2 regions of the Peribacillus sp. B2I2 genome follow, and region 2 is predicted to be linked to the other one. Evidence: riboswitches for the same ligand, from Rfam matches in the RefSeq annotation. Region 2 holds a riboswitch; the other holds the start of a gene.
What was found. Region 2 has a riboswitch for S-adenosylmethionine ahead of ABIE66_RS28485 (ABC transporter permease subunit). Riboswitches for the same ligand answer to the same signal wherever they lie in the genome.
Positions count from the first base shown of each region.

Region 1: another riboswitch for S-adenosylmethionine. It lies ahead of ABIE66_RS02420 (sugar ABC transporter substrate-binding protein); the one in region 2 lies ahead of ABIE66_RS28485 (ABC transporter permease subunit).

Region 1 is NZ_JBGCCB010000001.1:484,020-492,514, reverse strand. Features, by position in the region: gene ABIE66_RS02455 (nitroreductase family protein) at 1-11, shown strand, start outside; partial or broken gene ABIE66_RS02450 (ABC transporter permease) at 189-557, opposite strand; partial or broken gene ABIE66_RS02445 (PadR family transcriptional regulator) at 544-792, opposite strand; gene ABIE66_RS02440 (NAD(P)H-dependent oxidoreductase) at 1,027-1,557, shown strand; gene ABIE66_RS02435 (winged helix-turn-helix transcriptional regulator) at 1,629-1,988, opposite strand; gene ABIE66_RS02430 (ABC transporter permease) at 2,262-3,266, opposite strand; gene ABIE66_RS02425 (sugar ABC transporter ATP-binding protein) at 3,268-4,770, opposite strand; gene ABIE66_RS02420 (sugar ABC transporter substrate-binding protein) at 4,827-5,939, opposite strand; SAM riboswitch class I at 6,058-6,163, opposite strand; gene ABIE66_RS02415 (GTPase domain-containing protein) at 6,261-8,495, opposite strand, start outside.
Region 2 is NZ_JBGCCB010000002.1:103,988-109,960, forward strand. Features, by position in the region: gene ABIE66_RS28475 (AbrB/MazE/SpoVT family DNA-binding domain-containing protein) at 1-241, opposite strand, end outside; gene ABIE66_RS28480 (MetQ/NlpA family ABC transporter substrate-binding protein) at 857-1,696, opposite strand; partial or broken gene ABIE66_RS28485 (ABC transporter permease subunit) at 1,711-1,956, opposite strand; SAM riboswitch class I at 2,056-2,166, opposite strand; gene ABIE66_RS28490 (winged helix-turn-helix transcriptional regulator) at 2,753-3,112, opposite strand; gene ABIE66_RS28495 (NADPH-dependent F420 reductase) at 3,365-4,087, shown strand; gene ABIE66_RS28500 (carboxymuconolactone decarboxylase family protein) at 4,546-4,872, opposite strand; gene ABIE66_RS28505 (tautomerase family protein) at 4,914-5,300, opposite strand; gene ABIE66_RS28510 (LysR family transcriptional regulator) at 5,408-5,973, shown strand, end outside.

The sequences.
Region 1 (8,495 bases), on a different contig from region 2:
ACAAAATATAGTGAGTGTTATTACTTTTTTAAAATTTGGATATTGGAAATTAGTGTGGAAAGAGGGTTAAAAAGAACCCTCTCCCCTATCTTCTTATTCTTTCGTTAAAACTCACCACGAGTTACCAGCCTCTTATATCATCCACATGCAGACTTATCATATAGTCATAGTAACGTAACGGATTCATTTTAGTGTTTTTGTTTGTAATAAGTTACAGCGAGCGCAAGGGCCAGCACTGTTCCTTTGACGATATCCATCGCATAATACGGAACGGACATCATGATCAGCCCATTTTGTAGGATTCCGATCAGGACTGCTCCGACGAAGGTTCCAAAGGCATTCGGTTTTCCCGCTCCTAAAACGGAGGAACCAATGAAGGCTGCCGCGACGGCATCCATTAAATAAGGGGACCCTGAATTGATTTCCGATGTCATGACCCTTGAAGCAAGGACAATCCCCCCGATTGCAGCAAATAGAGCCGAAAGCAGATAGGCAAGGATTTTGTATTTATTAACCGATATCCCGGAAAGTCTCGCCGCTTCCTTATTTCCCCCAATCTAAAAAGGAATCAATCACATCTCTTACAAATTCCCATTCCAGGCGCTTTTGTTTAAATCCTTCTTCACCCACTGATGTAAGTCTGTAATATTTTCTTCTTTCTCCTGGTCCTTGCTCATCCCCCCAGTAAGAAGAAATCCATTCATTCTTTTCTAATCTCTTTAAAGACAGATAGAGTGTACCTTCTTTTAATTCAAATTGGTCATCACTCTTTTCACGAACAATTTCTTTTAAGACTTCCATATTAATATCCTGTTTTTCCGCATATTGGAATTAATATATTTTATATTACTTTATAATGCAAGGTATTCATTTAATAAAATATTACAAATTCAACTAACCGTTTTTTTAGTTATACCTGATTTAACACTCTCCTTTAGGTAAGTACCTATACTAAAAGTGCATACTTACGTACTTGCTGAGTGCACTTTATACTTAAAATAAATAAAAATTAAGGAGGAGAAATCTTTGAAAACTCTTGTTATCGTATCACACCCAAGTCTAGAAACATCCGTCATAAATAAGCGATGGGTAGAAGCGCTAAGGAAATATCCGGAGAAGTATACAGTACACGAATTGAATACGGTTTACCCTGACGGGAACATTAATGTGGAAAAAGAACAGCAATTAATCGAATCGCATAGTAATCTTGTTTTACAGTTCCCTTTTTATTGGTTTAATTGTCCGCCTCTCCTAAAAAGATGGCTTGACGATGTTTTTACTTATGGTTGGGCTTATGGTTCAAATGGAGGCGATAAACTAAAGAATCGCAAAGCTGCTTTAGCTGTATCTGCCGGTATTAACAAAGAGGATTATAGTGAAGAAGGAAGATATCGCTATACTCTTGAACATTTATTATCTCCCTTTGAAACTACCTTCCTATACTGCAATGCAGATTATCGTTCATTCTTTGCGTTTTATGGTGCTGAAAATGAACCGTCCGCAAGCGAATTGGAAAATAGCGCACAAGATTATTTGAATTTTGTCGACAATCTTTAATAGGCAGTTTCATTAAAGAAGTATTTCCTTATTAGGGAAATACTTCTTTTGATTTATCAAAATAGCTACACCTACGGCCGTACAATCTCCTGAGCTAGCAAACTGTTTTTCTCTCCCCACTCGCACATCATATTTAACAATGGAATGAGAGATAGACCACGTTCAGATAATGAATATTCTACTTTTGGAGGTATTTGGGGAAATTCCTTGCGTATGATAAGACCGTCTGCCTCCAGCTCCTTTAACATGATGCTTAGCGTTTTAAAGGAAATGGTGCCGATACTCCGCTTCAGCTGATTATGCCGCATAACCTTATTTTCAGACAGCCAATACATAATGATCATTTTATATTTACCGCCTATTAAGGACAACGTATATCCAAAGCCAGTGTCATTTGGTTTCACGCCAGTCGGAACACAGGTTTCGCGCATAAGTTTATACTCTCCTTTGGTTAAGTATAGGATTTGAATGTTCATACTTTACAATAGATCATTATCCATTTTATTGAAAGGTAAAGTAAGTTTCCTCTAAAATTTCGCTATCGTGGCTACCCCATATTAGCGTTAATAAATATTATTAATTAAAAATGGAGATAATTTATATCCATAACCCGTCCCTTTTTTAAAAGGAAAAATCCTGTTGCATATCCAACAGGATTTTTTTCATAATTTTGGTTTTCTGTATAGTATCGTAACGGATTCATTTTAGTGTTTTTGTTTGTAATAAGTTACAGCGAGCGCAAGGGCCAGCACTGTTCCTTTGACGATATCCATCGCATAATACGGAACGGACATCATGATCAGCCCATTTTGTAGGATTCCGATCAGGACTGCACCGACGAAGGTTCCAAAGGCATTCGGTTTTCCCGCTCCTAAAACGGAGGAACCAATGAAGGCTGCTGCAACGGCATCCATTAAATAAGGGGACCCTGAATTGATTTCCGATGTCATGACCCTTGAAGCAAGGACAATCCCCCCAATTGCAGCTAATAAAGCCGAAAGCAGATAGGCAAGAACTTTGTATTTATTAACCGATATACCGGAAAGTCTTGCCGCTTCCTTATTTCCGCCAATAATGTACATATAACGACCATGCTTCGTATAAGTCAAAAAGATATGGGTCGCTATCACAATGGTTGCCATGATCAGGATTATCCATGGTACCTGGCCAATTTTGGCGAAAAGGGGGCTGATCAGACCTGTTGCGAAGGTCCCATCGGGCATGACCATATTTTGCGAAACCGTGGCCCCTTTTGTATAGGTAAGGGCAATTCCCTGGATAATGAACATGGTGGCCAATGTCATCAGCATGTCGGGAATTCTCAATTTAACGATCATGAACGAATTTAAAGCCCCTACGACAAGTGAGGCACCGATCGCAGCTAATATGGCGATAAATGTATCCTGCGAAAACCAGACAAACATTGATATGACGATGGCATTGGCCAATGATGCGACGGAACCGACGGAAAGGTCGAAGCCATCCACCGTAAGGGATATCGTAATGCCGATCGCAATGATGGTCACGATTGAAATGGAACGCAGGATGTTGATCAGATTAGTAGTTTGAATGAAAGATGGATTGGACACGGCAAAAATTCCAATCAGAATGATAATCGTCAATATTGTGCCGTATTTATAGAAAAAGTCGAATAGCTCCACCTTTTTCTTTGCTTTCACTGTCTGTGTAACAGGAATGGGTACGCTCATCCTATTTTCCTCCTGTTGAATAGAATAGTAGTTCTTCTTCATTCGTTTTGTTCGTTTCGAATTCGATGACAGTGCTCCCGTCATATAACACATATGTCCGGTTGGTAATGCCAATGATTTCGGAAAGCTCGGATGAGGCATAAATGATCGCTTTTCCATTCCTCGCAAGCTTAGCAATCAATTCGAAAATATCCTTCTTGGCTCCAACATCGACCCCTTTCGTCGGTTCATCGAATATGTATACATCCGCATCGGCAATAAGCCATTTTCCAATGGCAACCTTTTGCTGGTTACCACCTGAAAGGTTTTCGACTTTCACTTCCCCGGAAGGAGTTTTAATTCCGATACTGGCGATCATTTCTTTCGCCTTTTCCTTTTCCGCCTTACGATCCACGAAACCGAATGTTCTGCAGAATTTACCGATACTGGCTGCAGTCAAGTTCGCCGCGACCGATTCCTGAACAAGGATCCCTTCTTTCCTGCGTTCCTCAGGTACAAGTGCCATGCCGCTTTTTACAGCATGGTGCGGTGATTTCAAAGAAAGCTTTCGGCCATTCAGGATGACCTCACCCGCTGTGATCGAAGTATGACCGAAAAGGGTTTTACACAGCTCCGTTTTCCCAGCCCCGACCAACCCCGCCAAGCCTATTATCTCTCCTGCTTTAATATGGAGACTAACATTTTTAACTTTCTCTGCATCTGACAATCCCTTCACTTCAAGAATAACGTCGCCAATCGAAGAATTCACTTCAGGGAACTGTTCCTCCATGGTTTTCCCGAGCATATTCTCTACCACTTCGTTACGGGTGATGTCTTCCATTTTTCGACAAGTGACACGCTCCCCATTCCTCATGACCGTAATTTCCTCACATATTTCAAAAATCTCGGGCAGACGATGTGAAATGAAAATGATTCCCACGCTTTTTTGCTTCAATTCATTTACAATTCGAAAAAGCTCTGTCGTCTCCGTATGACTTAACGGAGCAGTTGGTTCGTCGAGAATCAGGAATTTGCATTCTGTCGAAACGGCTCTTGCTATCAGGACCATCTGTTTTTCAGCCAAGGTAAGATCTCTTACCAGCTTGTTCGAAGGGACACGAATTTTCATCTCTTCAAGAATACGAGAAGCTTTATTGTGCAGCTCTTTCCATTGGACCATCTGTTTTTTTCCCATGTTTTGGACCATATCATTCAACATCACATTTTCCCCAACGGTTAAATAAGGGATGAGGGCCGTATCCACTTCCTGATAAACAATTTGAATGCCTTGTTCCTGCGCCTCTTTTGGTGAGCGGATATCCTGCTTCACCCCATCAATGAATATGTCACCTGAATAATGAACATGGGCTCCCGATAAAACTTTCATTAACGTCGATTTCCCTGCTCCATTAGCACCGACCAATGCGTGGGCTTTCCCTGATTGTACAGAAAAATCAACTTCACTAAGCGCCTTCACCCCCGGAAATTCAATCGAGATTTTCTTCATTTCTAGTTGCGTGCCCATGTCCATTCCCCCTTATTGAACAGACACTCCCTTCACTGGAAAGAGAGTGTCCCCTTTTACTTTTTATAATGATCTTTCAAAACTTTCATCCAATCTTCTTCAAATTCCGCTGATACACCCCATCCTTCGACAATACCAGACAGATTTGCCATATTTACCGCTTCTTTTGAAGCTTGGATTTCCTTTTGTGAAATAAGTGAAGCCTCTAAGTCATAGGTTTGCGGCGTTTCTTCGCCCGCTAATTTTTTCGCCAATATCCTCATATTCACTGCACCGATCAACTTGGGATCGACTGCTGCCGTGTAGGACCATGAGCTTCCAGCTGATTTAATTTCCTGAAGGTCTGCATTCGACACATCTATTCCGTATATCTTCACTTCATCGCGTCCCGCTTCTTTAATTGCCCGGGCGGCACCGATAGCGAAGGCATCCCATGTTGCGAAAATTGCATCCAATTTACCTTTAGGATATTTATTCAGCATTGCGGCTACAGCATTTTGTGTTTGAACCGAAGTATCTGCAGACGCCACTCCGAATCTTTCGACTTCTTTAATTCCAGGGTTTTCTTTTAATTTCTCCTGATAAACAGCATTTCTTCTCACCATTGGAGGGAAACCATCCACCCAAAGATACGCAATTGCCGCTTCACCTTTCTTTTCTTCTATCAGTTTATCAAGAGCCAGTGTTGCCAACGCTTCATCATCCTGTGATGTTAATGTTACGCCTTCTATTTTAGTTAGATCGCTTATTGAATCGAATGTAACAACGCTTTTGCCTGCATCAACCAACTTTTGAACGTCATTCACTGTTGCTGCATCATCACCATGGGAGATGATATAGCCGTCATAATCTTCCTGCAAAGCCTGTGCGATCGCATCATGAAATTTAGCCGTATCACCATTGGCTGTATATGTATCCACTTGAAACCCCAGTGCTTCTCCTTCTTCCTTCGCTCCTGCTAAGTATTGGGCCGTATGATCATCACCGCCAATTTTACGGATCACTTTGATTTTGGCTCCTTCCCCATTAGCAAATATTTCCGGGACATTTTCAAATGATACTTTTTCTTCTTTCTTCGATTCTGTGGAACTCTGCCCTGTAGAGCAACCCGTTAAAAGCAAAGCCGAAGCGATGGCTGAAATGAATATCCCTTTAATAGACCTTCTCATCTTGTTCCCCTCCACATTTTCTTATTAGTCTTATCAGTTAAGTTGGTGTAAGTCCCAAAATAAAAACCTCTCTATTAATATAGAGAGGTTTAATCAGCTGTTTTGCAGACTTATCCCTCTCTTATCTGTCAAAACATTTCTGTTTTGCAGGATTTAGCACCAATTCCTAATGGAACGGTTGCTGGGCATCTTAGGGCCAGTCCCTCCGCCACTCTTGATAAGAGAATATATTGTGTTACGTTTTTCGTAATTATCACTTTATAGGGATATAGTCGTAAAGTCAATAGTTTTTCGAATATTTGAAATGTTCCCCGTTATTTTTCATTTTCTTTGCAGCTGGGCTAGACGCTTTTTCTCGATTTTTTCAAGTCTCTCCAACTGACGTAATTTCACTTCGAACAAAGTGATCGGGTCACGGTAAACTTCCGGATTTTCTTTCATATGCTCCAATGCAGCCTGGTAGTCTTTGATTTCTGTCTGCGTTTGCTCTATCGTTTTTTGAAGTAACGCAAAGGAACTGCGATAGAAAAGTGAGATGTCCCGATCCAAAGATTTTTCAAACAATCCAAATTGGGTAAGGAAACGTTCCGTGATCATTTCGGCAACATCTAGGTAATCTTCACTTTCCAGGTATTTCTTATAACGATTGTACATATTGGCTTTATTTTGCGGTATCGCCCCAAACAGCTTCCCTGCTCCTTTAAGCAGCAATTGTGATGGAGTTCTGCGCAAAAGGATATTAACGTTTTCGATGCGGATACTGCTTGTCATCCGGTCGGCATCACGGCGCCAGTCATCCAATACCCTAAAGTCACCTGCCAGCGTGATCCGTTCTTCTTTGTATAATTCATTGAACCCGGCACTCATTTCATCCATAAACTGCTGGCTTTGTGAGAACTCCATTTGGGAACTGGCAATCCAATCTTGAAGAGAACGGTAATATTGAGGCATGATCTTGTCAGAAATGAATGCTTGAATCCGCTCATTCATTTCCTGGTTTAACTGTACATGGACCTGACTGAAATCACTGCTTTCCGTTAACGATTTAGAGCAATCCCTCAGCAATTCAGGAATTTTAGAAGAAAGCTGATTTTTCACTTCATCCTTAAGCGAACTATAAGACCTTATGATATTTTCACTTTTTTCTTTTTCCAAATCAGCCAGTTGATTGACCGCTCCATTCAGTTTAACCTCCATCTGTTCATTCCAAGAGATGGAATGCTCGCATTTCCGTTCATTGGCTGCCCGTTTTTCTAACAGATAAGATAAAGTTTTACGAATGAACGCTAGGATTTTTTCAGATCTTCTTTCTTTCCAATTATCATCTTGATAATTCGATTGAAGGAATGCTGAAAGGTCCTTCAACTGCTGCTTGCTGTCATAAAGTTTGGAGAAAGCGAATACTTTTGCATTCGGAAAATATGCATTCACTTTATCCCATGTTTCGTCTTCCATCCGGACTGCGACTTGATCACTATATATCGTATCCATTTTATTCAATAAGAAATGGATAGGCAGTTTCGGAGCCATCATTTGAATTTCCAATAATAGATCTCGTTCACTGCCGGTGAAAGGCGCCCGGGCATCAAGAACGAACATCAGGCCATCACTGCCATGTAAATAGCCTTGGAAATCGGATTCCACGCTTTTCTCCCCATTGAACCCCGGTGTATCCAATAATCGCAGACCATTATTTCTAAGGTAGTCACTGATAATCGTCACATCGACAATAGTCCCTCGCTGACGGCGTGTTTCATCCAATTCAGCCAGCTCCATGACCACTTTGCTATCTGTATCTGTAATCTCTAGGATTTCCAAATCATCCCCGTCTTTGACACTGACTAGGGATGAATGATCTTCGGCAGCAATGCTCTCGCCAACAATTGACTGAATGAAGGATGTCTTGCCATTTCCTGTACTTCCCACAAGAAGAAGATTGAAATTATTAGTATCCTTAAGCCCTTCGACCATCCATTTAAGCTTATTGCCAACCCTTAAATCATTCTCTTCAGCCCATTGGATAATGGAATTGAACAGTTTCTCTCCCGCTTCCAGTCCGCCTCCCAATTTAGGCGATTTTGCCAACAGGCTTTCTGCATCCTGAATGACAAGCGCATTAATCGTATCCGGGAAGATTTCATTCCAGGACAACGCGGATGCCGCTGCAAACAGCGAAAGCTCCCCATCTGCGATTTTCAGCCAGTTTTCCAGCAACCTTGGCACGACGGGGCTTAAATCTTTGATTAGGTGCGTTCCTTCTAATAGACCTGCATATGCATCCCTGTAATAGACGGAAAGCTCATCCCATACATCCCCTTGGTTTAATTCGATGGTATCTATCAAGTTATTAATCACTCTTAGCCATTCAAAATAAGAATCCGTATATTTATAATTTTTCCAAAGTGCAACCGTCACTTTTTCGAAACGATCCTGGTCCAGTGTGTATAGCGAACCAAGGACAGTTGAAAAATAATCCGGATCCATCGATTGGGCAACACCCTGCTGGATATACGTTTTAAGCACATCGAACCAGCCCATTGATTCTGTCCGGATACT
Region 2 (5,973 bases):
TATCCACCAAACCCTTGAATGCTTCGTCATGTTCTTTAATAACGTCTGATAACATTTCCATAAATTCTGCATCTACACCTTTAGGTAATTTCACATTTTTATTTTTCCTTAAAATGATTTCTTCACCCTTGAACTCAACCTCTAATTCGTCTCCAAAAGCTAAATTTGCAGTTTTCAACATTTCAACTGGAAACGTAATACCCAAGCTATTTCCGACTTTAGTTAATTTCCTAATAGCCATTATTCGTTCCTCCTTCAAATGAAGTTCTAATTGTTATTACTATTATAACATTTGTTTTTATTGTTTATACTACTTTTATCTTAAATCTGTTATTTTTAGCCTGCGATCATTCGATCATCCATTTCTTTACTCCTTTTTTTATTTTTTCGTCTTATTCTATAAAAAACGTTCGTGAAAATGGTTGTAAAACCACGAACGTCCGTAAATCCCTCTCCATCTTTAACAAACGTTAAAATAGGGGATTTTATTTTTTAAAAAACCGTTCGTAAAAGTGTACTTTTATGAACGGTAGCAACAATGCTATACCTCCCATTTCGGAAATTTTATACACTAAGAGAATTCCAACCTAAAAAGTCCATCTCCTCTACGTTAAGGAATCGACTTAATTTCCTTCTTTTTAATGAACTAACGCACCTGTTAGCCATCCATGCAGCACCTTTTTAGAGTAATAGTATCAGTATGTTCATGATTAAGAGATTAATTGTAATTATAATGGATTTTTGCATCAGAACCTAATAAACGGGTTTCTAGTATATAGACATAGAAAAACCCCGAATAAGGGACCTTTTTCGAAGTCTCCATTATTTGGGGTATAGTTCATGAAAGGGTGATTTTTTATTTAGATACAGGTATGACTGCACCTTTATATTTTTCAGTAATGAAGTCTTGTATTTCTTTAGAGTGAAGTACTTCAACTAACGCTTTTACTGTCTCTTTATTTTCATCACCCTTACGTACAGTGATAATGTTTCCATATGGATTATCTTCACCCGATTCAACAGCGATTGGGTCTTTAAGCGGATCTAGCCCTGCATCTAACGCATAGTTAGCATTAATAACAACCGCATCACCTTCGTTGTTATTATAAATTTGAGGTAATAGGCCACCTTCTATATCTGCATTAAAAGTTAAGTTTTTAGGATTTTCTACAATATCATTAATAGTAGCTTCTGTTTTATTGAGGCCTTCTTTTAGCTTAATAACGCCTTCTTTTTCAAAAATAGATAGAATACGACCTTGTTCAGCTACAGCATTACGCATAATAACTGTACCGTTTTTTGGAAGATCTTTTAAGCTATCATACTTTTTAGAGTAAATACCGATTGGCTCAATATGAATAGCACCCGCATTTACAAAGTCATAGTCTGGATTTTCTTTTAACACTGATTTAAGATATGGAACGTGTTGGAAATAATTCGCATCAATCTCTTCATCAGCTAACGCTGTGTTCGGTATAATATAATCTTGGAATGTTTTAATTTCTAAATCAATTCCCTTTTCCTTTAATAATGGCTTTGCCTCTTCTAAAATTTCAGCATGCGGAATGTTTGATGCACCCACAAGGATTTTCTTTTCTTTGTCTGAAGAATCCGATCCGCCGTTAGATGTACCACAAGCTGCTAAACCTAATAATAAAGCTGAGGAAACTGCTAAAGTTGATATCCATTTTTTCATAATTCATTTCTCCCTTATTGTCTATCTATTTTTGATGTAAAAAATATATCACCTATAAATTGTATGATAAAAACAATGAATAAAATTAATACAGTTGCTACCAATGTAACATCATTATTATTGCGCTGAAAACTTTCAAGATATAACAAATTACCTAAACCATCTGCACCAATTACCCCAGCAATAGCTGTATAACCAACTAGAGCAATTGTTGTAACTGTAAGACCTGAAATTAATGGTGGCAGCAGAGCCCTTATTATGTTAGTTTGTCCGAAGTTATTATACAGGGGAAAGGAAAGTTTTTTTTCTCAAAAAAACCTTTCTACACATGAGTAGAAAGGTTGGTTAAACAATCCTTTCTCTCATCTTCCAAAGCACATTGCTTTGCAGGAATTGGCACCATTTCAGTTAATTAACTGACGGTTGCCGGGCTTCACAGGGCACAGTCCCTCCACCTCTCTTGATAAGAGTCAAACATTATATTCAATTAAAAGTAAGATTTTTAAATTCAGGTGAATATAGTACGAGAGTGATTCTATCATGACCAAATGGTAGTGTCAATAAAAAATTGTTTAATTAATTTGAATTGATGGATGATTGCATTAAATGCTTTACTCCGTACCCTTTGCGATTGCTTGTCCCTGCTCCTCAATTAAATCATCGATATGCTCGAATCCAACGTTTAAGCGTATAAGAAAGATCAACTCTAGGGATTGATCAAAAGGTCCTCCTGAACCCCCATATTAGCGTAAATAAAAAGAATCCATTTTGAAAAAAGATGTTCAAAATGGAATCTTTTCTAGTGATTTAGTATACAGTTTTTATAAAATTGATTATTTTTAGTGATCCCTAATCAACTAACGCACCCGTTAGTTCATTAAGAAAAGCGATTCTTATTAAAGAATCGCTCCCTATAATGGAATAAGATCGAGCTTCTATTAGCTGGTTACTTAAAGAAGAAAAGTGCGTTTCCGTTGTTTCAGAAACACCCCCGTTAATTTAAGTACAACACTTCACAATATCGGCCCAATTAATAAAAAATATCATTTTATTATTTCACTCAGGTTTCTCCCCGAATTTTTTGCCGAAATTCTCCATCATATCAAGTATTGGGATAAATTCACGCCCTTTAGTTGTTAATGAATATTCAACACGTGGAGGTACCTCAGGAAAAACCTCTCGTTTAATTAATCCATCTGTTTCTAATTCTCTCAACTGTTTTGTAAGAGAACCTTGTGAAATGTCCCATAAAAAAGCTTTAATTTCGCTATAACGACGTTCTTTTGTTTTTAAAAACCAAAGAATAAGATACTTCCAGCGTCCTGAAAGCATATTTTGGGTATACGCAATACCATAAACGTCTCTTTGCTCCTTAATAAACTCTTTTTCAAATCCATCCTTGCATATTCTAGCCATACTTACATCCCTTTTCTTCTATAAAGTACAAAAAAGTGTACTATATCATTTTTTATTGCCTACTTCAAAAGTAAGAGTAATGAGTTTATTATATCTAATATATTATTTATAACCAAAACACACAATTACCTCTCAATTACCTTAATGCTTGCAAAAAAAGGAATGTAGACGATTTCGCGTTGAGGCAATTGGAAAATTCCATAGCTGATATTGAATCATAATCGAACAAAATTATATTTAGGAGGAACAATAATGAGATTTGGAATTATAGGTGCAGGACCAATAGGGACAATTATTTCTAAAAAATTAGTTAAGAATGGACATGATGTCAAAATTGCAGATGCTCGAGGAATTGAACGTTTAGAAGGAAAAGAGATTGCTGGAACACCTGTGAGTGTAGAAGATGTAATAACAAATATTGATGTTCTTATAATATCTATCCCTTTTCATGTAATGCCAAGCATTCGCAACATTGTAGATAAAGCTGGAGAGGAAGTAATCGCTGTAGACACTTCAAATTATTATCCTTTTAGAGACAATAAAATTGAAGAAATTGAGAACGGGATGGTTGAAAGTGTTTGGGTTTCAAATCAATTAGGTAGACCTATCATTAAAGCTTTCAACAATCAATTAGCTTATACTTTAGAAAATAAAGGAACCCCCGAAGGTACTAGTGGTCGCATTGCCATGGCTATTGCTGGTAATGACCTATCACAAAAACAAATAATCATGGACGTAGTAAACGAGCTAGGCTTCGACGCAGTAGATAGTGGTTCTTTAAGTGATTCGTGGAGACAACAGCCAGGAACTCCTGCATACTGCACAGAACTAACAAAAGAGGAACTAACGGAAGCATTGAAAAAGGCAAATAAAGAAAAAGCCCCATTCCTACGGGATAAGGCAATAGAGAAATTTTCAGCTGGATTTTCACATAAAGATATTGTGAATCTAAACAGAGAAACATATAATTCATAATTTAGGAAACCCATATTGATCATTGCTCTGGTATTTAATTTTAAATTGAATAGAAGACATAGGAAATTTGGAACCAAAAATAGTGATCAAAATAACCTTGATCACTATTTTTGCATATTTTAAATCTTTTACAGTAAACTCTGTTCATCCACCTTGGATGTAACACTTTAAAAATATTTAGACGTTGTTAACAATTTTCATCGCCGTAAAAAAACTGTATTGTTGTTACACTAAACTGACCCCTTAGTTCCATAAGATAAAGCTGTCTTTAAGACAGCTGCGTTCTTCAGCTAACGCACCCGTTAGTTTATTAAGGTCAATCGAGAAATTGCCTCAAAATCTAGAGAGTTGGTAACTTCTTCTTTAGAAGCTGGTAAAATTTACTCAATTAAAGAAAAAGGAGGTAATCACTTGAAACGAAATTGATTTATTACCTTCTTAGCCGTTCATACGGTTTACTACTTTCCTCTTCCGAATGTTTCCTTAGCTACTTCTAATGCTGATGCGGATCGCGGCCATCCAACGTAAAAACTTAAATGAGTAATAGTCTCTATAAGTTCCTCCTCTGTTAGACCGTTTTGTTTCGCAAGTTCTAAATGATATGGAAGCTGATTTAGGTTTTCTCCAGTTACTAGCGCTGTAACAGTAATTAGGCTTCGGTCTCTTAAATTTAAATTATCTCGTCTCCATAAATCTCCGAAAAGTATGTCTTCAGAGTATCTAACAAAATCTGGTGCAAAATGCCCTAATGAATTTCTTACAGTAGGAGTAATGGGTTTGTTCATATCTCTTGCTCCTCTCGATTATTAAGTATGATATTAAAACACTAAATCATTTGAGCAATTCCGTCTCCAAATGACCAGTTTTCAAGATTTGTTTCCGATAGAATTATAAATACATTTTCTTTAACTACATTACAATTATTGTGCAATTTGTTAGCAATACTCTTATACAGTAATTCTTTTTGCTGTTTAGATCTGCCTGGACCGCATGTGATTAAGATGTAAAGCAGTTGGTTTGTTCTTTTACTACTAATAAGATAATTCGGATCAAAATAAAACTCATCCACCTTATGCGACTGGAAAATTTGAAAATAATCCTTTTTGGGTACATGAAATTCTTCAATAAGTGCGGCCATAACATTTCTACTGATTAGCTGTAAATCTTTGTGATTATATTCATTTTCCAAATAACTAATTTGAACGAATGGCATTTTCCCCCTCCTTTTGATAACAAGTTAATTTTACCTCCACTAATGTTATTTGTATAATTGAAATAATCGAATGAAAAGTTCATAAAAACGAATGGAGATTACTGGATATGGATTTAAAAGAAGTTAAGACATTCCAAGCAATTTTAAGGGAAGGGACATTTTCAAAAGCAGCTCAAAAATTAAACTATGCTCAATCAACTATAACGAGCCATATACAAAAACTAGAAAATGAAATTGGATTTAAGTTATTCGAACGAGGATGGGAAGCAAAGTTAACAGAATCCGGAGAAATTTTCGCTAAGGAGATTCATTCTCTGATTAAACATTGGGATTTTGTTTTAGAGCAATCAAAAGCAATAGAAAAAGAAGAAGTTGGCACAATAAATATCGGGGCAATTGAAACAGCAGCAACAGTTTTGCCATCTACTATAAGCCAGTTTCGGGAAATAAAACCTAATGTGACTTGTAATATTACTGTAGGAAATACAGACACTCTAATAAATCTTTTAGATAGTGGTATGATCGACTTTGCAATAGGTGGAAAACCGTACAAAGAAAATGGATATTCATTCATCCATTTATATGAAGAAGAAATATCCGTAATATTTTCCAAAAAATATTATCAAGATCCTATTACCATCCAATCGTTGCATGATATAACTGAATACCCTGT